Regions from separate parts of the Pseudomonas sp. XP2 genome, predicted to be linked through region 2. Evidence: predicted binding sites of a transcription regulator. Region 2 holds the regulator's gene; the other holds the start of a gene.

Region 1 (10,305 bases), on a different contig from region 2:
GGCGGCGTCGTTGATACCGTCGCCGAGGAAGCCGACCGTGTGACCATTGGCCTGCAGGGCCTTGAGCACACGTGATTTCTGCAGCGGGGTGAGCTTGGCGAAGACAGTGCGTTCCTCGACCTGAAGCTTCAGGGTGGTGTCGTCCATGCGCTCGATGTCCTGGCCGAGCAGTGGCAGGCCTGGCTCCAGGCCCACCTCACGGCAGACCTTACAGGTAACCACCGGGTTGTCGCCGGTCAGCACCTTCACCCGCACCCCCATGTCACGCAGGGCGGCAATGGCCGGGCCGGCAGTTTCCTTGGGTGGGTCGAGGAAGGTCAGGAAGCCCTGGATCACCAAGTCGCGCTCATCGTCGGTGTGGTACTGCGCCTTGCCTTCGGCCGACGGGATCTCGCGGGTGGCGACCACCAGCACGCGGAAGCCGTCCTGGTTGTAGGCATCGGCGCTGGCCAGAAGCTGCTGGCGGCGGAGCGGGTCCAGGGTAACGACACGGTCGCCCTCCTGCACATGGGTGGCGATGGCGAGCATTTCCTCGACCGCCCCCTTGCTTACCAGCAGGTGATCGCCAAGTGCATTTTTCACTACCACGGACAGGCGACGGCGGATGAAGTCGAACGGTAGTTCGTCTACCTTTGCGTAAGCGTAAGGCACCTGGAACTGGCTGTCCTGGCCAGCAAAATGCAGCACGGCCTGGTCCATCAGGTTGCGGATGCCGCTTTGGTGGTGGCTGTTGAGCCAGGCCAGTTCAAGGATATGCCGATCGCGCTGGCCATCGAAGCGCACGTGGTGTTCGAGGATGATCCGGTCCTGGGTGAGCGTGCCGGTCTTGTCTGTGCACAGTACGTCCATGGAGCCCAGGTTCTGGATGGCGTTCAGGCGCTTGACCACCACCTTGCGCCGGGCCATGGCCACAGCGCCCTTGGCCAGGTTGGCACTGACGATCATCGGCAGCATTTCAGGGGTCAGGCCCACTGCCACGGCAAGCGCGAAGAGGAAGGCATCCCCCCAGTCGCCCTTGACCACACCGTTGATCATGAACACTACCGGTACCATCACCAGCATGAAGCGGATCAGCAGGCTGCTGACGCTGTTCACGCCGCGATCGAAGGCGGTCTGGCTGCGGGAACCGGCGATGGCCTTGGCCAGCGAGCCGAAATAGGTACGTCGGCCGGTGGCGACCACCACAGCGCGCGCGCGGCCGCTGACGACGTTGGTGCCCATGAAGCAGATGTTTGGCAGCTCGAGCAGGTTGTCCGGGTTGGCGCCATGCCCGGTGGCGGACTTCTGGGCGACATTGCCCAAGGTGTCGTACTTCTCGACCGGCAGCGCTTCGCCAGTGAGCACCGCCTGGCTGATGAACAGGTCGCGCGATTCAAGCAGGCGGATATCGGCCGGGATCATGTCGCCTGCAGATAGCTGCACGATGTCGCCGGCCACCAGTTTGTCCATGGGCACTTCGCGCAGGCGCGGGGCCTGCCCGACCTGCTCGCGGCGTAGCACGGTTGCGGTAGTGCGCACCATTGCCTTGAGCGCGTCGGCGGCCTTGTTCGAGCGGTATTCCTGCCAGAAGCGCAGCAGGCTGCTAAGGCTGACCATGGTCATGATGATGATGACCTTGGTCAGGTCGGCGTCGTCCGTTTCGCCTGCGCTGACCGGCAGCCAGTAGTCGGTGACGAAGCTGATCCCGGCCAGAATCAGCAGTACATAGATGAACGGGTTATGCAGGGCCTTGAGCAATTGCACCAAGGCGTGGGGTTGCGGATCGTGGGCAACCTGGTTGGCCCCATCGCGCTCCAGGCGCTTGGCAGCTTCGTGCTCGGTCAGGCCCTGCTCGCTGGCATCGAGGTTGGCGAGGGTAACGGCCAGGCCATTGCGCGCTTCACGGGCGGCGCGGGTAGACAGGCGAGTTTCGCGTTCGGCCTTGGCCGATGAGGTGTTGCGGTGTTTGACAGTCATGTTGCTGTGCTCCTGCCGCTGCGGCGGCACGACACACAGACGTTTCACTCAGCCAGTGAACGAAGGCATGTCGGGTCGCAGAAAAATGCTGGGTTTTTCCGACAGTTGTCTGTCCGCTGCCGAGGGTCGGAAGTTGTGTCGGCAGCGAACTTTCTACTCGCGCAGTCCATGGATTGATTCCTTTTCATAAACACGGGGCAATAGTTACCCGGCAAACTTTCAACTTAGTAAGTTCGGGAGGGAAGATACCGCTGAATATCTTTTATTCAGTGAGAAGTCTGGGGGCTCAAGCGGGCATGAAGACGCGCCAGCGGCCCGCATCTACTTGGGGGCTCCTGGCTGTCGTCAGGGTACCCGTGCAGGCGGCACGGCCGGGCACGGGCCAGCTGCGGCGCAAGGCCGGCGAACAGGCGGTGTGAAGCGAATGAAGTGAGGTTCATGAGCTTGCCTCCAACCGGCAGACACCGGTGGCGGCAAGTCACGACGGAGCATCAGGCTCTGGCGCGGCTTGCCCGACCAGGGTGTCGGGACCGGTGTTCCGGTTCAAGTGCCTGACCAGGCCATACGGCAGGGGTCAGGCAGCGACTAGATACTGTGTCCATTGAATTCTTCAGTGAATGGAAAAAAGGCCCTTTCTCGGGGCGATCGAACTTTATTCAAGGGTAGTATCGAAGTCAACCCGCAAGGGGAACTTTAAATAAGTTTCACCCACTTTTAATGTAACAACGATCAGGTGCGAGTTTTACGCCCGTCGCCCGGCTACCCTTACACCCTGAACCGCCCCACCAATGCCGTCATCTCCCCCACCAGCCCCGACAGCGCCTTGCTCGCCTCGCTGGTCTGCTGCGCTCCTGTCGCCGAGTTGATCGACAGCTCGCGAATGTTCAGCAGGTTGCGGTCCACTTCCCGCGCCACCTGAGCTTGCTCTTCGGCCGCACTGGCGATGACCAGGTTGCGCTCGTTGATTTCGCCAATCGCACTGTAGATACCTTCCAGCACCTGCCCCGAGGCCAAGGTCACGTCCAGTGTCGACTGGGCGCGGTTGGTGCTGGCCTGCATCGACGCCACCGCCGCCTCGGTGCCCGCCTGCACGCGGCCGATCATCTGTTCGATTTCCTGGGTCGATTGTTGGGTGCGGTAGGCCAGCGTGCGTACCTCATCTGCCACCACCGCAAAGCCGCGCCCGGCCTCACCGGCGCGGGCCGCCTCGATGGCAGCATTGAGTGCCAGCAGGTTGGTTTGCTCGGACACCGAGCGGATCACTTCCAGTACTTTGCCGATATCCCGGACCTGCCCCACCAATTGCTCCAGGTGCGCACTGCTGGTCTGGATCTCGCGGGTCATGGCCTCGGTGCCATCGATGTTGTCGCTGACTTGCTGGCGGCTTTGTGCGGCCAGCTGGTTGGACTCGCTGGTGGTTTGCGATGTAGTGATAGCGTTGCGCGCAACTTCCTCCACGGCCGTGGTCATTTCGGTCACAGCAGTAGCTGCCTGCTCCAGCTCCTGCCCCTGCTGACGCAGGTTGCTGGCGCTTTCCTCGGTAACCGCGTTCAACGCAGTGGCGGCTGCGTCCAGCTGCCGGGCACAGTGGTTGATCTGCCCCAGGGTGTCGCGCTGGCTCTGCTGCATACGCTGCAGTTCATGGAATAGCTGGCCGATCTCGTTGTTGCCCTGCCCTTGCACCGGCACGCTCAGGTCACCACCGGCAATGCGCTGGAAGTGCCGACCGGCTTCACGCAGCGGATGCAGCACTCGCTGGGCAATGAAGGCCCAGCACAGTGCAGCCAGCAGCAAGGTCACCCCTAGCAGCCCCAGGCTCAGCATTTGTGCACGCGCCAGACGACGGTCTGACTCCAGCATGATCTGCTGGCCACGTTCGCTCAGTACGCCAACCAGCTGCTGGCGTAGCGCTTGCAGTCGGCCCATGGCATTGCCGGCATCGATGTTGACCTTGAAGTACTGCTCCAGCGAACGCTGGCGGGTCGCTTCGCGCTGCCCGGCTACCGCCTTGGCATATTCGGCAAAGGTAGCCTGCAGCTCGGTTGCCAGCGTGCGAAGGGCTGGCTCGCGGACATTTTCAACGAACTCGTCGACCAGCTTCTGGCTCTTGTCGTTCAGCTCGACTGACAGCGCCATGCGCTTGCCTGCACTCTCGTCATGGCCGCCCAACTGCTCGATGAAGCCCGAGGACACATTGGCGCTGGAACGGATTGCCATCAACAACGCATTGTTCAACCGGTCCGACTGGTGTGCGGTCTGGTCCAGTTCGGTGATCTGCTGACCGCTGCCCACGGCTGCCCGCCAGGCACTGACGGTGGAAAACAGCAGGGTCAGGCTGAACAACGACAGCACCCAGAACATTCCGGTACGTATCTTGAGGTTGGCAAGCATGCGGGCAGTACTCCTTATTGGCACCACTTCTGGTCGAAATTCGACGGTGGGTGTGCTGCTATCGGAGGTACCGGCGCAGGCTTGAGGCGCAGGAAGCAGGTTATGGGCGATAACCGAACAGATGTTGCCGGGCGCAGGCTGCGCCGCGGCCAACCTCAGCGATCGAGGAAATTGACTACCGTCTGCGCGAAGGCCTGCGGTTGGTCCAGCATGACGAAGTGGAAGCTGCCATCGATACGTTTGAAGCTGATGTTTCGCGTCCCGGCATAGGCGTTTGCGAAGGTTGCATCGACGCTGGTAGCGGGTATGCCATACAAGGGGTCATAGGCATAGACGACCTGCACCGGCGCCTGGATATCGCCAAGCTCCGGGCGCAGGTCGGTGGTCATCAGTTCATAGGTAGCGTCGGCTACCGCCTTGCGGTCCGAGCGCAGCGCGGCCTCTACCAATGCGGGCCTGGCCGCAGCGGTCTTGGCCAGCCGGTCAATGGCCGCACGCTGCATGGCTTCGGCCTGCGCTGCCGGGGCCAGCAGCATCCCATCACGGAATGTGGCAGCCTGGGGTGCAGCCGTTTCGGCAGTGGCCGTGGGGTCCATCAATAACGTGTAAAACGGCAGCGCATCGACAACCATCAGCCGCCCGACCTGCTCCGGGTGGCGTGCGCCAAGCATCAGCGCCACCTCACCGCCCAGCGAATGGCCAATGATGGCCGGCGCCTCAAGGCGCTGGCTACGGATATAGTCAGCAACCGCCTCGGCTACAGGAGCGGCCACGCGCCCGTCCACAGCGGGCACGGCAGGCGAACCGGCAAAGCCTGCAACCTGCACAAGGTGCAGGCGATGCTGCTGGCGCAGTGTGCTGGCGAGCCCCGCCCAAACCTCACGGGAAGAGGCCAGCCCGGGGATCAGGATGACGTCCGGCCCGGTGCCCTCGACCTTTACCGAAATACGTTCGCCCGCTACAGGCACTGGCTGGCTTGGCGCAGCCAATGCCGAGCCCAGCGACAAGCTGGTCCCGATTGCTGCAAGCAGGGTGCGTATGCGCATGGTCGCCATTCCTTTGACTTCAACGGAGAAAAGCCCGCCACTATAAAGCGCACGGCAACCCATGGGAAAACTATCATTTGCAACCCGCTGCGCTGCACCGTTAAAGTCGTGGCCTGGGCGCCGGCTGCGCCTGCGGTCCGCGCAAAGGGGTTGCCCGAGCCATGCTTCACTCCATTTCCATACCAGCTCCCGGCTTGTCGGCGGACCGAGCCCCAAAGGAGTTGGCATGCCCGCCATCAATGCTTCCCGCCACCACGGCTTGCTCGACCTGCCCGCCTTGCGCAAACGCGCCAAGCGCTTGCTGACCGAACTGAAAACCCACCAAGCCGACGACACCCGCGAGCAATTGCGCACGCTTGGCCTGCCCGGCCCCGACTACCGGCTTGCCGATACCCAATGGCTGGTGGCCCGCGAGGCCGGTTTTGCCAGCTGGCCCAAGCTCAAGGCCCATGCCGATGCCGTGGCTTTTGCAGCACGCCACCCCGGTTTTTCTGCCGATGACGAGGCTAACGTGCAGCACTGGCGCTGCGGCAACGACATCGCCCACAGCTTGCGCACCGCCGGGTTTGCCGGCGCTTTCCAGATGTTCGACGACCCCATGGTGATGGGGCCTGTACCGGCACGGCCTGATGAGCAGTACTGGCAGGTTCGCAGCGCCTACGTTCAACAAGCGTTCCGGCTGAGCCCCCAAGACCTTGAACAGCGCCAGGCAGCACAACGTAGCGCATTGGCAGGGCTTAACCGCGACAGCGAAATTGTGCTGTGGTGCGAGGCCGACGCTTACGACCAGCTGTTCCTGATTCGCGTACTCGCCAGCCTGCCTGGCCTGCCGCGTCGGCTGGAGCTGATCGAAATTGACCAGGTGCCCGGCATCGAGCGCTTTATCGGCATTGGGCAACTGGCCCCCGACCTGCTGGCTTGGTTGTGGCCGCAACGTCGCGCGCTGGGTGAGGATGCATTCGCCCTGGCCCGCGAGGCATGGGCGGCCTACACCGCACCCAATCCAAAAGGCTGGGCGAGCCTCGCTGGCCACGCACACCCGGCCTTGCCGTTGCTGGGCGGGGCATTGGCGCGCCAGCTGCAGGAGCTACCGGGGGCACATGACGGTTTGAGCCTTACCGAACGCCTGCTGCTGCGCGTGCTGGCTTCACGCGGCGCGCTACCGGCCGGCCGCGTGTTTGGCCAGTTGATGATGCAGGATGACCCGCTGCCTTACCTCGGTGACCAGATGTTCCATGTGCTGCTGCAGCCGTTGATCCACGCGCCACACCCGCTGCTGGTTGAAGGCCCGGGAGAAGCTTGGGCGCAGCGACTGCTGCGGCTGACGCCGCTTGCCGAGCAAGTGCTTGCAGGCAAGGCCCACTGGCTGGATCACAACCCTGCGCAGCGCTGGGTTGGCGGGGTGCTGGTGGATGCGGCTGACAGGCCTTGGGTAGTGACCGAACAAGGCGAGGTGTGGCAACGCCGATAACCTGCTCAACCGCAGGGCCGCTGTGCGGCCCTGCGCCGGCAAGCCAGCTCCCACCTGGACCGCATTGACCTCAGGTCTTGCATGAATGCTGTGGGGGCTGGCTTGCCGGCGATGAGGCCAGTCCAGGCGGCACCAGACAATTGAATCCCCGTGGTCGTGACATCACCTTTCTGCTGCCTGCGCCAGGCGCTGGGTGGCCTGCCGGAGCTCATCGACATCCAGCGAAGCAAAACCCAGGCGCAAGGCATTCTCGGCATGACCAAACGGCGAGAACTGGCGACCGCTGCGCACCACCAGGTCCAGCTCCAGTGCCTTGTCGACCAACTGATCCACATTGATCGTGTCGGCAAACCGCACCCACAGCGCCAGCCCACCTTCCGGCTCCTGCACGGTAATCTGCTCGCCAAACGCATCGTGCAGGCAAGCCAACAGGGTCTGCCGACGCCGACGGTACTCGCGGTTGACCCGGCGCAAGTGCTTCTTCAGCTCGCCATCATTGATCAAGTCCGCCAGCATCCGCTGCATCACCGCATCGCCCTGCCCCAGGGTCAGCGTCGCCCTGCGCTCCAGCACTGCCGTTACCTCCACCGGTGCGACGATATAACTGCAACGGAACGTGCTGCCCAAGGGCTTGGACAGTGTGCCGATGTAAATCACATGCCGCTGCTGCCGGTCGCTGGCCAAAGGCAGATAGGGCCGCCCGGAAAAGTGGTACTCGTAATCGTAGTCTTCCTCGACCACGCAGAAATCGTGCAGCCGCGCCAGCTCCAGCAACTGCTGCCGGCGCCCGGCTGGCAAGCTGACCGTGGTCGGAAACTGGTGATGGGGCGTCAAATACATCATCCGCACCTTGTGCTGCCGGCACAGGGCATCGATCTGGTCCACCCGGCAACCCTCATGGTCCAGGTCCACGGTCACCAGTCGGGCCCCCAGCTGGCGGAAAATCTCCCACGCCGGCGGATAACTCAGGCGCTCGACCAGCACCGCATCCCCCGGCTTGAGCAACACGCTGGCCAACAGTGATAGTGACATCTGCACACCCTGGGTCAGGCAGATATGCTCGGCGCCAACGTTCAGGCTGCGGTTGTGCCTGAGCATGTCGGCCAAGGCGGCGCGCAGGTAGAGGCTGCTGCAATCACTGCCGTGGCGCACGCTGTTGCTGGCAAAGCTGTTGCGCAGGGCATTGCGGTAATAGCGATGCAGAACAGCCTGGGGCAGCAGGCGATGGTCACAGGCACCGTTGTCGAAGAACAAGGCCTCTGGCCGCCCCTGCTGCGCTGCCGCCCGTTCGTTTGCCTCGAAATAGGCAACGGCGGGCTCCTCTGGCAGCGCCAAGGCGAAGGAGCGCGAGGCGGCGGGCGCCGTGATTGTGCCAGTCGCCAGCTGCTGGCTGACGAAGGTACCCCGGCGCTGCACGCTCTGCAGCCAGCCTTTGGTTTCGGCTTCCTCATAGGCAAGGATCACCGTTTTGCGGTTGACGTTCAGCAGTTGCGCCATCTCCCGCGTGCCCGGCAACGGCGTGCCAGGGCGCAGGCGGCCCTCGCTGATCGCGGCCACCAGGCCTTCGACGATCTGCCGGTATGAAGCCTGCGCGCCATCGAGCCTGAGCAGTGGCTGCCATTTGCGAAGCTGGACCATGTGAATTATCCAAAACTGGAGGTTCTGCTGGTCCTGGACTATAGCAACAATCGAACCTTCAATTGCCCCGAGGTGTTCATGCAAAACCGCCACGTCATCGAATTGTCGCCCTCGGGCAAAACCTTCGAAACCCGCCAGGAACTGCTGCTCGACGCCATGCTCGCCAGCGGCCTGCCGGTACCGTTCTCCTGCCGCCGCGGCGCCTGCGGGTCCTGCAAGGTCAAAGTCGTGTCGGGGCGGTATCAGGACAAGCAGCGAGATGCGGACACCCCCGCGCCCTCCTACCCCCTGGCCGCCGATGAGATGCTGCTGTGCCAGAGCCACGCCTGCAGCGACATGCGTCTGGAGATCCCCGGCTGGTCGCTGGACGCCCCGTCGCTGGCGTTTCACGCACAGGTTCACAGCAAGCGCGAACTCAGTGCAGATATCGTCGAACTGGTGCTGCAACCGGCTCAACCACTGGAAGTGCGGGCCGGCCAATACGTGAGATTTCGGCTCGACAACGGTGACAGCCGCTGCTTCTCCATCGCCAACCTGCCCGCTCAGGATCAGGGGCAACTGGTGTTTCACATCCGTAAGGTCAGCGGCGGCGTGTTCACCGAAGGCCTGCTGCCCACCCTGCAAGCAGGCGCTGTACTGAAGCTTGAGGGGCCGGTGGGCGCCTGTACCTGGCAGCATGAAGACCAACGCCCGCTGGTGCTGTTCGCCACCGGCACAGGTTACGCCGGCATCAAGCCATTACTGCTGACGGCCATGGCCCACGCTGCCGAGGTCACGCTGTACTGGGGTGGTTCATCGACGGCGGACTTCTATGACCGCGCGTTTCTCGAACAGGCCAGCCTTGAATACCCCCACTTTCGCTGGCACCCGGTGCTCTCGGCTGAGGCACGCGTGCAGCAGGTGGCGCTGGGCCAGGCGCATCGGTGGGCCGACACCCAGGTCTACGCGTGCGGTAATGCCACGATGATCAGCCAGGCCCGCGAGCAATGCCTCGCCGCAGGCGTGCCACCCCACCGTTTTGTCGCGGAGGCCTTTGTCGCCAGCGGCGCACTGGCGCCCCAGCTTTCAACCGCCAACACACTGCACCCAGAGCTGGAAAAGGTCGGCCCGCGTTACTCACTGGATGGCATGCTCGCTGCCCGCGAGCAGTCAGTACGGGCCGTGGCCGCGATCGCCAGCCAATTGCACGTCGGCATGACCACCGCCCAGGCACTGGAGATGGCGGCGCAAACACTGCAGGCAATGGGCGCGTCCCACACCTGGCACCCCACCTACATCCGCTTTGGCGACGACACCGTACGTACACCGCGCCAAGGCATCGACCCGGATCGTGTATTACGTACTACGGACATTGTCGTGGTCGATGTCGGCCCGGTTTGGGATGGCTACGAAGGCGACTATGGCGACACCTTCGTGTTTGGCCAGCACGAGCTGCACCACGCCTGCGTCAAGGCACTGCACGCGGTGTTCGACGAAACCCGCCTGGCGTGGGGCCGTGGGTTGACCGGACGCGAGCTCTATGACTTCGCCGAACGCAGTGCCCAGGCCAAGGGCTGGCAGCTGGAACGCAACCTGGCCGGGCATCGCGTCGCCGACTTCCCGCACGTACTGTATGGCCAGGACAAGCTGGCCGAGGTGGAAATCGTCCCGAGCGAAGTGGTGTGGGTACTGGAAATACAGTTGTGCCACCCCACCGAACCGATCGGGGCGTTTTTCGAAGACATCCTGATTACGTTTACAGACATGGACGAGCAATATGCAAATACGCAACCTCACCCCCGATGACCTCCCCCACGTCAGCGC
Region 2 (10,305 bases):
TTGTAGCAGTCCGATTCACTCAGGCGCTCAGCGGCATCCTTGTCCATCAGGCCTTTTTCCACGGCCTTGGCACGCAGGATGTTCGGGTCCATGCCCTTGCCGTCGTCAGAGATCGACAGCAGGATGTGATCACCTTCCTGTTCGGCCGACAGCACCACACGGCCGGTGCGGGCCTTGCCAGAGGCTTCACGCTCATCGGGCATCTCGACACCATGGTCGACGGCGTTACGCACCAGGTGCACCAACGGGTCGGCCAGGGCCTCGACCAGGTTCTTGTCCAGGTCAGTCTCTTCGCCGACCAGCTCCAGGTTGATCTCTTTCTTCAACTGGCGGGCAAGGTCGCGCACCAGACGCGGGAAGCGGCCGAACACTTTCTTGATCGGCTGCATGCGGGTTTTCATCACCGCCGTCTGCAGGTCGGCAGTGACCACGTCGAGGTTGGACACGGCCTTGGACATGGCCTCGTCGCCGCTGTTCAGGCCCAGGCGTACCAGGCGGTTACGCACCAGCACCAGTTCGCCGACCATGTTCATGATTTCGTCCAGGCGCGCGGTGTCAACGCGGACAGTGGTTTCCGCTTCGCTGACGGCATGCTTCTCTGCTGCCGGAGCCGATGCACGAGGGGCCGGCGCAGGCTTGCTGGTGGCCGCGGGTGCGGGGGCAGCAGGGGCTGGCTTGGCGACCGGCTGGCTGTCGGCCTTGGCTTGAGCAGGCGCTTGCACCTTGGCAACAGCCGGGGCCTCGACCGCAGCAACGTCACCACCAAACTTGCCCTTGCCGTGCAACTGGTCCAGCAGGGCCTCGAACTCGTGCTCGCTGATTTCGTCGCTGGCGGCGCTGTTGTCAACCGCGACCGGCGCCGGCGCGCTGGCGGCAGGCAAGGCATCGGCCTGGAATGTGCCCTTGCCATGCAACTGGTCGAGTAACGATTCGAATTCTTCGTCGGTAATTTCGTCGCTTGCCGCGTCTGCAGGCACGGCGACCGGCTGTACCGCGACTTCGACACTGAACTGGCCTTTGCCGTGCAACTGGTCGAGCAGCGACTCGAATTCGGCGTCAGTGATTTCGTCACCTTCGCCACTGCCAGCCTCGCCTTGCATCTGCTCGTCGACCGCGGCTTGCGCCTTGACCGCATCGAGCGAGTCGAGCAACTGCTCAAACTCGCTGTCGGTGATGTCCTGTTCATCGGCAGGGGCCGTGGCCGCAACCGGCGCCTCGGCTGACGGTGCCGCTGCAACAGGCGCTTGGGCAACCTCGGCGCCACCGGGTTCGGCCAGCCGCGACAGGGCCGCCAGCAGCTCGGGCGTGGCCGGGGTAACCTCGGCACGCTCGCGCACCTGCCCGAACATGCTGTTGACCGTGTCGAGTGCCTCAAGCACCACATCCATCAGTTCCGCATCGACCCGGCGCTCACCTTTGCGCAGGATGTCGAACACGTTCTCGGCGATATGGCAGCACTCCACCAGCTCGTTCAGCTGAAGGAAGCCGGCGCCCCCTTTTACAGTGTGGAAACCGCGAAAGATCGCATTGAGCAAGTCGGCATCGTCGGGTCGGCTTTCCAGCTCGACCAGTTGCTCGGACAGTTGCTCAAGAATTTCGCCGGCTTCTACCAGGAAATCCTGGAGGATTTCTTCATCGGCGCCGAAGCTCATCAAACGTGCTCCTTAAAAACCCAGGCTGGACAGCAAATCATCGACATCGTCCTGACCGGACACAACGTCTTCACGCTTATCGGCATGAATCTGCGGACCTTCACCCCGAGTCGGATGTTTTTCTAGATCTTTTTCTGCGCGCAGTTGATCGTGGTCATGCTGGATACCGGCAAAGCGGTCGACCTGGCTGGCCATCAGCACCAGTTTGAGCAGGTTGCTTTCCACCTCGGTCACCAGCGTGGTGACGCGTTTGATCACCTGCCCGGTCAGGTCCTGATAGTCCTGAGCCAGCAGAATGTCGTTGAGGTGGCCGGCAACCTTGCGGTTACCTTCAGCGCTGTGCGTGAGGAAACTGTCGACGCGTTTGACCAGGTCACGGAACTCCGGCGCTGCCACTTCGCGGCGCATGAAGCGCTGCCAGTCGGTACTCAGGGCCTTCGCTTCGCTGGCCAGGTCGTTGAGCACCGGGGTGCTTTCCTCGACCAGGTCCATGGTGCGGTTGGCCGCACCCTCGGTCAGCTTGACCACGTACGACAGGCGCTCGGTAGCGTCGGTTATCTGCGACACCTCCTCGGCCTGTGGCATGGTCGGGTCGATCTGGAAGCTGACGATAGCGCTGTGCAACTCGCGGGTCAGCTTGCCGACCTCCTGGTACAGGCCACGGTCGCGAGTCTGGTTCAGCTCATGAATCAGCTGTACCGCCTCGCCGAAACGGCCCCGCTCCAGGCTTTCGACCAACTCCTGGGCATGTTTCTTCAGGGTCGATTCGAACTCCCCCAAAGACGTTTGTGATGAATCCATGGCGCGCCCCCTGACGTGACTCAGCCGTTGACGCGTTCGAAGATCTTCTCGATCTTTTCTTTGAGCACCTGGGCGGTGAACGGCTTGACCACATAGCCATTGACGCCGGCCTGGGCCGCTTCGATGATCTGGTCGCGCTTGGCCTCGGCAGTCACCATCAGTACCGGCATGGTTTTCAGCTTTTCACTGGCACGCACTTTACGCAGCAGGTCGATACCGGACATGCCGGGCATGTTCCAGTCGGTCACCAGGAAGTCGTAGTGGCCGTTTTCCAGCATCGGCAGCGCCGTGGTGCCATCGTCGGCTTCTTCGGTGTTGGTGAAGCCCAGGTCACGCAACAGGTTCTTGATGATCCGCCGCATCGTCGAAAAGTCGTCAACGATGAGGATTTTCATGTTCTTGTCCAATTAGACCTCCAAGCAGTCTCAAACGCGCCCGGCCGACCGGGCACGCACTCATTCAATTCGGTACAACGTGGAAAACGCACGTGGAAAACGACTGCAACGACCCCGGGCTCAACGTGCCCGCCATTCCCCCAGGCGGCTACGCAGGCGCGCGGCACATTGGCTGTGCAACTGGCTGACCCGCGATTCGCTGACCCCAAGCACCTCGCCGATTTCCTTGAGGTTCAGCTCTTCGTCGTAGTACAGCGCCAATACCAGGCGCTCACGCTCCGGCAGGTTGGCAATGGCCTCGGTCAGGGCAGCCTGGAAGCGTTCGTCCTCAAGGCCACGTGCAGGTTCGACGTGGCCACTGGCGCCATCCTCATGCAGCCCTTCGTGCTCGCCGTCCTGCAACAGGTCGTCAAAGCTGAACAGGCGGCTGCCCAAGGTATCGTTCAAGATCCCGTAGTAATCATCGAGACTCAACTGGAGTTCGGCAGCAACTTCATGATCTTTAGCGTCTCGACCGGTTCTGGCTTCAACGGCACGCATCGCGTCACTGACCATGCGGGTATTGCGGTGCACTGAACGCGGTGCCCAGTCGCCCTTGCGCACCTCGTCCAGCATGGCCCCGCGGATGCGGATGCCGGCATAGGTTTCAAAGCTGGCGCCTTTGCTGGCGTCATACTTGTTGGCCACTTCAAGCAGGCCGATCATGCCGGCCTGGATCAGGTCCTCGACCTGCACGTTGGCCGGCAACCGCGCCAACAGGTGGTAGGCAATGCGCTTCACCAGCGGGGCGTAGCGTTCGATCAGCTCGTACTGGCCGTCTTTCGCTGCCCGGCTGTACATCTTGAAGCCGCTGGCATTCATAGCACGGGTCCCGCGCTGGTGGGCTGCACCAGACGCTCGACAAAGAACTCCAGGTGACCGCGCGGATTGGCCGGCAGCGGCCAACTGTCAACCTTCTGGGCAATCGCCTTGAAGGCCAGCGCGCACTTGGAGCGTGGGAACGCTTCGTAGACGGCGCGCTGCTTCTGCACCGCCTTGCGCACGCACTCGTCGTACGGCACGGCACCCACGTACTGCAGGGCCACATCGAGGAAGCGGTCGGTGACCTTGGTCAGCTTGGCGAACAGGTTGCGCCCTTCCTGCGGGCTCTGCGCCATGTTGGCCAGCACACGGAAACGATTCATCCCGTAGTCGCGGTTGAGCAGTTTGATCAGGGCGTAGGCATCGGTGATCGAGGTGGGCTCGTCACACACTACCAGCAGCACTTCCTGGGCGGCGCGAACGAAGCTGACCACCGACTCACCAATCCCCGCTGCAGTGTCGATCACCAGCACGTCGAGGTTGTCGCCGACTTCACTGAACGCCTGGATAAGACCGGCATGCTGGGCCGGGGCCAGGTGCACCATGCTCTGGGTGCCCGAGGCTGCGGGGACGATGCGCACGCCGCCAGGGCCCTGCAACATCACGTCACGCAGCTCACAGCGCCCTTCGATGACATCGGCCAGGGTACGTTTGGGGGTAAGGCCCAGCAACACGTCGACGTTGGCCAGGCCCAGGTCGGCGTCCAGCAGCATGACCCTGCGGCCAAGCTCGGCCAGCGCCAGGGACAAGTTCACTGAAACGTTAGTCTTGCCGACGCCACCTTTGCCACCGGTCACGGCGATCACCTGTACGGGATGCATGCTACCCATGTCTGTTCTTTACCTTGTCTCGCTGGGACTCAGGCCACACGTGGGGCAATTCTGCGTACCCCTTGGCATAGCTACTTTGCACACGCTTCATGGTCAACCCGCTCGCCGGGGGTTGTGATAGAGATCAGCGAACATGTCGGCCATGGCCTCTTCGCTGGGCTCGTCCTGCTGCTGCACATTGACCGCACGGGAGACCAGCTGGTGGCCGCGCGGCAGGTGCAGGTCGTCAGGAATGCGCGGGCCATCGGTCAGGTAGGCCACGGGCAGTTCATGACTGATGGCAAGGCTCAGCACATCGCCAAGGCTTGCCGTTTCATCCAGCTTGGTCAGGATGCAACCGGCCAGACCACAACGTTTGTAGCTGTGGTAGGCGGCGGTCAGCACCTGTTTCTGGCTGGTGGTGGCCAGCACCAGGTAATTCTTCGCGGCAATGCCACGCCCGGCCAAGGTTTCCAGCTGCATGCGCAGTGCCGGGTCGCTGGCCTGCAGGCCGGCGGTATCAATCAGCACAACGCGCTTGCGCAACAGCGGTTCCAGCGCCGCGGCCAGGGACTGGCCCGGGTCGACGTAGGTCACTGGCACGTTGAGGATGCGGCCCAGGGTCTTGAGCTGCTCCTGCGCGCCGATACGAAAGCTGTCCATGCTCACCAGCGCCAGGTTCTGCGCGCCGTACTTGAGCACGTAGCGGGCAGCCAGCTTGGCCAGGGTAGTGGTCTTGCCCATGCCGGCAGGGCCGACCATGGCAATCACCCCGCCCTCTTCGATCGGCTCGATTTCCGGCATTTCGATCATCCGCGCCAGGTGCGCCAGCAGCATGCGCCAAGCCTGGCGAGGCTCTTCGATCTCGGTGGTGAGGTCCAGCAGCTCACGGGCGATCGGCCCGGACAGGCCGATACGCTGCAGACGGCGCCAGAGATTGGCCTGCTGTGGCTTGCTGCCTTGCAGCTGGTTCCAGGCCAGCGAACCGAGCTGCACTTCCAGCAACTCGCGCAGGCCCGACAGCTCGGAGCGCATCGCATCGAACAGGCGCGGGTCGACCGGCGCGGCAGCCGGGGCAGCGGCGGGCTCAGGGGCATCGACGTGCGGCTCGATCAACGGCTCGGCGGCCGTCAGCGACTGCCCGGCAAACAATTGGCGGTTGTTGTCGCTGCTGTCCTGGCGGTGGTCCAGCTCGGCCTGGGCGGTAGCGATGCGCGTGTGGGTCTTGCGCAGCTCTTGTTCCAGCTCGGCGTTAGGCACGCGCGGGGCCAGGGCGGACAGCTTGTAGTCCAGCGCGGCCGTCAGTTCGACACCACCGGCAATGCGGCGGTTGCCAATGATCGCGGCATCGGCGCCCAGCTCGTCACGGACCAGTTTCATGGCCTGACGCATATCGGCGGCGAAAAATCGCTTAACTTGCATTATCCACTACCTCAGCCGTTAGGGCCCACGGTGGCAACGATGGTGACTTGCTTGTTGTCCGGTATTTCCTGATACGCCAGCACATGCAAATTCGGTACAGCCAGGCGACCGAAACGCGACAGCATGGCGCGGATCGGGCCGGCGACCAGCAGGATGGCCGGCTGGCCCTGCATTTCCTGACGCTGGGCCGCTTCGATCAGCGAACGTTGCAGCTTCTCGGCCATGCTCGGCTCCAGAAGAACACCATCTTCCTGACCCTGCCCGGCCCTTTGCAGACTATTGAGCAAAATCTGTTCCAACCTTGGCTCCAGGGTAATCACTGGCAGCTCCGACTCAACGCCGACAATGCTTTGCACGATGGCGCGACACAATCCGACGCGCACCACCGCCACCAGCGCGGCGGTATCTTGACTCTTGCCGGCGTTGTTCGCGATGGCTTCGGCAATACTGCGAATATCGCGCACCGGCACCTGTTCCGACAACAGCGCTTGCAGCACCTTGAGCAGGCCCGACAAGGAAATGACACCGGGCACCAGCTCTTCTGCAAGTTTAGGCGATGCCTTGGACAGTACCTGCAGCAGTTGCTGAACCTCTTCGTGGCCGATCAGCTCGTGACAGTGCTTCTGCAAGATCTGGTTGAGGTGGGTGGCCACCACGGTGCTTGCGTCGACCACGGTGTAGCCCAGCGACTGCGCCTGTGAACGCTGGCCGACATCGATCCACACCGCCTCCAGGCCAAACGCCGGGTCGCGTGCGGCAATGCCGTTGAGGGTGCCGAACACTTGCCCAGGGTTGATCGCCAGCTCCCGGTCCGGGTAAATCTCCGCTTCGGCCAGGATTACCCCCATCAGGGTCAGGCGATAGGCGCTGGGCTGCAGGTCGAGGTTGTCGCGAATATGCACGGTGGGCATGAGGAAACCCAGGTCCTGGGACAGCTTCTTGCGCACACCCTTGATCCGCGCCAGCAACTGGCCGCCCTGGTTGCGGTCGACCAGCGGGATCAGCCGGTAGCCGACTTCCAGGCCGATCATGTCGATGGGCGTCACGTCGTCCCAGCCCAGTTCCTTGGTATCAAGCGCGCGCTGCGGCGAGGGCAGCAGGTCTTGCTGCCGCTGCGCCTCCTGCTGCGCGTCCAGCTTGGCCTTGTGCTGCTTCTTCCACACCAGGTAGGCACCGCCACAGGCCAGCAGGCCAAGGCCGAGGAAGGCCACGTGGGGCATGCCAGGCACCAGCCCCATGACGATCATCAGCGCGCCGGACACCGCCAGCGCCTTGGGCGAATCGAACATCTGCCGGTTGATCAGCTTGCCCATGTCTTCGGAGCCCGAGGCACGGGTAACCATGATTGCGGCGGCAGTGGACAGCAGCAGGGATGGCAATTGCGCCACCAAACCGTCACCGATGGTCAGCAAGGCGTACACCTTGCCGGCATCACCGAAACTCATGCCGTGCTGCAGCATGCCGATCAGCATGCCGCCAATCAGGTTGATGAACAGGATAAGCAGGCCGGCAATGGCGTCACCGCGCACGAACTTGCTGGCACCGTCCATCGAGCCGTAGAACTCCGCCTCCTGCGCCACCTCGGCACGGCGGTGCTTGGCCTGGGCCTGGTCGATCAGGCCGGCGTTGAGGTCGGCGTCAATGGCCATCTGCTTGCCGGGCATGGCGTCGAGGGTGAAACGCGCGCTCACCTCCGAAATACGCCCGGCACCCTTGGTCACCACCACGAAGTTGATGATCATGAGGATGGCAAACACCACGGCACCGACCACGTAGTTGCCGCCGATCACCACCTCACCGAAGGCCTGGATTACCTTACCGGCAGCACCGTGGCCCTCCTGGCCGTGCAGCATGACCACACGGGTGGACGCCACGTTCAGGGCCAGGCGCAACAGCGTGGCCACCAGCAGGATGGTGGGGAAGGCGGCAAAGTCCAGTGGACGCAGGGCGTACACGCAGACCAGCAGCACCACGATCGACAGGGCGATGTTGAAGGTGAAGAACACGTCGAGCAGGAACGGCGGTATCGGCAACATCATCATTGCCAACATCACCAGCAGCAGCAACGGCACACCCAGATTGCCCCGGCCGAGGCCGGCCAGGTTGTTGCGGGCGTTGCTGATTAACTGAGTGCGATCCACCGCGAGTCCTCTTGATGCAAAACTTTGACGCCCAGGGGGCGCCTGGGCGTGGCTTTGCAAGAAGCCTTCCAACTTTGCTCGGTGGGAGATTTATGTTTCCTGTGCTGGCCTCATCGCGGGCATGCCCGCGAAAGGGCCAGAAGCCCTGACACAAGGTCAACTGTCGCGGCGCAGGTCCGGCGGGATCGGCAGGTCTTCTTTCAACGGCTCTGGCCGCTTGCCCCTGCCAGCGCGGTACTGGCGGATCTGGAACACATAGGCCAGTACCTGCGCCACGGCCAGGTACAAGCCGGCAGGGATTTCCTGCTCAGGCTCGGTGGAGTAGTAGATCGCCCGCGCCAGCGCCGGCGATTCGAGGATCTGGATCTTGTGCTCCACACCAATCTCACGAATCTTCAGGGCCATGAAGTCGGTGCCCTTGGCCAGCAGCAAGGGTGCTGCCCCGCCCTTCTCCGGGTCGTACTGCAGGGCCACCGCATAGTGCGTCGGGTTGGTGATGATCACATCGGCCTGCGGCACCGCCGCCATCATGCGCCGCTGCGACATCTCGCGCTGCAGTTGGCGAATACGTTGCTTGACCTCGGGCTTGCCCTCGCTGTCCTTGTACTCGTCGCGCACTTCCTGCTTGGTCATCTTCATTTTCTTGTGCGTCTGGTACAGCTGGATGGGCACGTCCGCCGCCGCAATCAGCAGCAGCCCGGCCGACATCCACAACGCACTCCAGCCCACCACCTGCAGGCTGTGAATGATCGCCTGCTCAAGCGGTTCGTTGGCGATCGACAACAATGCCTGGCGGTCGCTGACCAACACCACCACCGCCACCGCCAGAATCACGAAGAATTTGGCCAGCGCCTTGAGCAGCTCGGTCAAGCCATTCACCGAGAACATCCGCTTGATCCCCGACAGAGGGTTCATGCGGCTGAATTTTGGCTGCAGCAAGCTGCCCGAGAACAGGAAACCGCTAAGGGCAATGGGCGCAACGAAGGAAATCACGAACAGCAGGATAAGCACCGGCTGCACCGCCCATATCGCCATCTTGCCCGAGGCCAGCAGGAAGGCGCCCATTGCCCGCTCGTCGACAATGATGTCGCGCGTGAGGCTGAAGTTCATGCGCATGATGCTCAGCAACGTCTCGGCCATGTGACCGCCGAACGCCAGCAGGCCTCCAGCGCCAGCCAAGGTCACCGCCACCGTGTTCAGCTCCTTGGAGCGCGCGATCTCGCCTTTCTCGCGGGCATCGCGCTTGCGTTTCTCGGTGGGGTCTTCTGTCTTGTCCTGACCGCTCTCGCTTTCTGCCATGCTCAGCGCGCCCTCGCCAGTTCACGCAGCCATTGCAGCGCTTCGCTGGCCAATGCCTGATAGTGGGACAGCACATCGGCCAGACCCACCCAGAAAATGAGCATGCCCAGGACCAGGGTCAACGGGAGGCCAATGGAGAAGATGTTCAACTGTGGCGCGGCTCGGGTCATCACGCCAAAGGCGATGTTCACCACCAGCAAGGCGGCGACGACCGGCAGGATCAGCAGCAGGCCGGCCGCAAACATCCAACCCACTCGCCCGACCAGTTCCCAGAACTGGTTGACCACCAGCGCATTGCCCACCGGCAAGGTGGTAAAGCTTTCGGTCAGTACTTCGAACACCACCAGGTGGCCGTTCATCAACAGGAACAGCACGCTTACCAGCATGGTCATGAACTGGCTGATCACCGTGACGTTCACGCCGTTGGCGGGGTCGACCATCGAGGCGAAGGCCATACCCATCTGCACCGCGACGATCTGCCCGGCAATCACGAAAGCCTGGAACAGCAACTGCAGGGCCAGGCCGAACAGCGTGCCGACGATGATCTGTTCGCCACACAGCAACAGGCCTCGCAGGCTCAGCGGGTCGAATTCGGGCAGCGGCGGCAGCGCCGGCACGATCACCACGGTAATGGCCACCGCCACGTACAGGCGCACCCGCGCCGGCAGCATGCGAGTGCCAAAGATCGGCATGGTCATCAGCACCGCAGTCACCCTGAACAACGGCAGGATGAAGGTGGCGACCCAGGTGCCGATCTGCGCGTCGGTCAGCTCCAGCATGTCAGCGTCAACCGATGAGCTGCGGGATGTTGGTGTAGAGGGTGGTGATGTACTCCATGAACTTCTGTACCAGCCATGGCCCGGCAACGATCAGCGTAACCAGCATTACCAGCAGGCGCGGCAAAAAGCTCAGGGTCTGTTCGTTG

What was found. The regulator FliA, encoded in region 2, starts transcription of late flagellar genes. The targets are predictions, from matches to a motif close to CTAAAGTTTNNNNNNNNNNNGCCGNTAA.
Region 1: the regulator FliA is predicted to act here: its motif matches at 4,406-4,433, upstream of ACK1VC_RS19540 (methyl-accepting chemotaxis protein).

What each region holds. Positions count from the first base shown of each region.
Region 1 covers NZ_JBNRIK010000019.1:44,327-54,631, reverse strand. The annotation lists gene mgtA (magnesium-translocating P-type ATPase) at 1-1,956, opposite strand, end outside; gene ACK1VC_RS19540 (methyl-accepting chemotaxis protein) at 2,722-4,347, opposite strand; gene ACK1VC_RS19535 (alpha/beta fold hydrolase) at 4,503-5,393, opposite strand; gene ACK1VC_RS19530 (DUF1835 domain-containing protein) at 5,620-6,864, shown strand; gene pdxR (MocR-like pyridoxine biosynthesis transcription factor PdxR) at 7,027-8,502, opposite strand; gene ACK1VC_RS19520 (NAD(P)H dependent flavin oxidoreductase family protein) at 8,503-10,287, shown strand; gene ACK1VC_RS19515 (GNAT family N-acetyltransferase) at 10,259-10,305, shown strand, end outside.
Region 2 covers NZ_JBNRIK010000007.1:73,685-83,989, reverse strand. The annotation lists gene ACK1VC_RS10470 (chemotaxis protein CheA) at 1-1,652, opposite strand, end outside; gene ACK1VC_RS10465 (protein phosphatase CheZ) at 1,665-2,453, opposite strand; gene ACK1VC_RS10460 (chemotaxis response regulator CheY) at 2,474-2,848, opposite strand; gene fliA (RNA polymerase sigma factor FliA) at 2,969-3,709, opposite strand; gene fleN (flagellar synthesis regulator FleN) at 3,706-4,539, opposite strand; gene flhF (flagellar biosynthesis protein FlhF) at 4,633-5,940, opposite strand; gene flhA (flagellar biosynthesis protein FlhA) at 5,952-8,081, opposite strand; gene flhB (flagellar biosynthesis protein FlhB) at 8,238-9,380, opposite strand; gene fliR (flagellar biosynthetic protein FliR) at 9,383-10,159, opposite strand; gene fliQ (flagellar biosynthesis protein FliQ) at 10,167-10,305, opposite strand, start outside.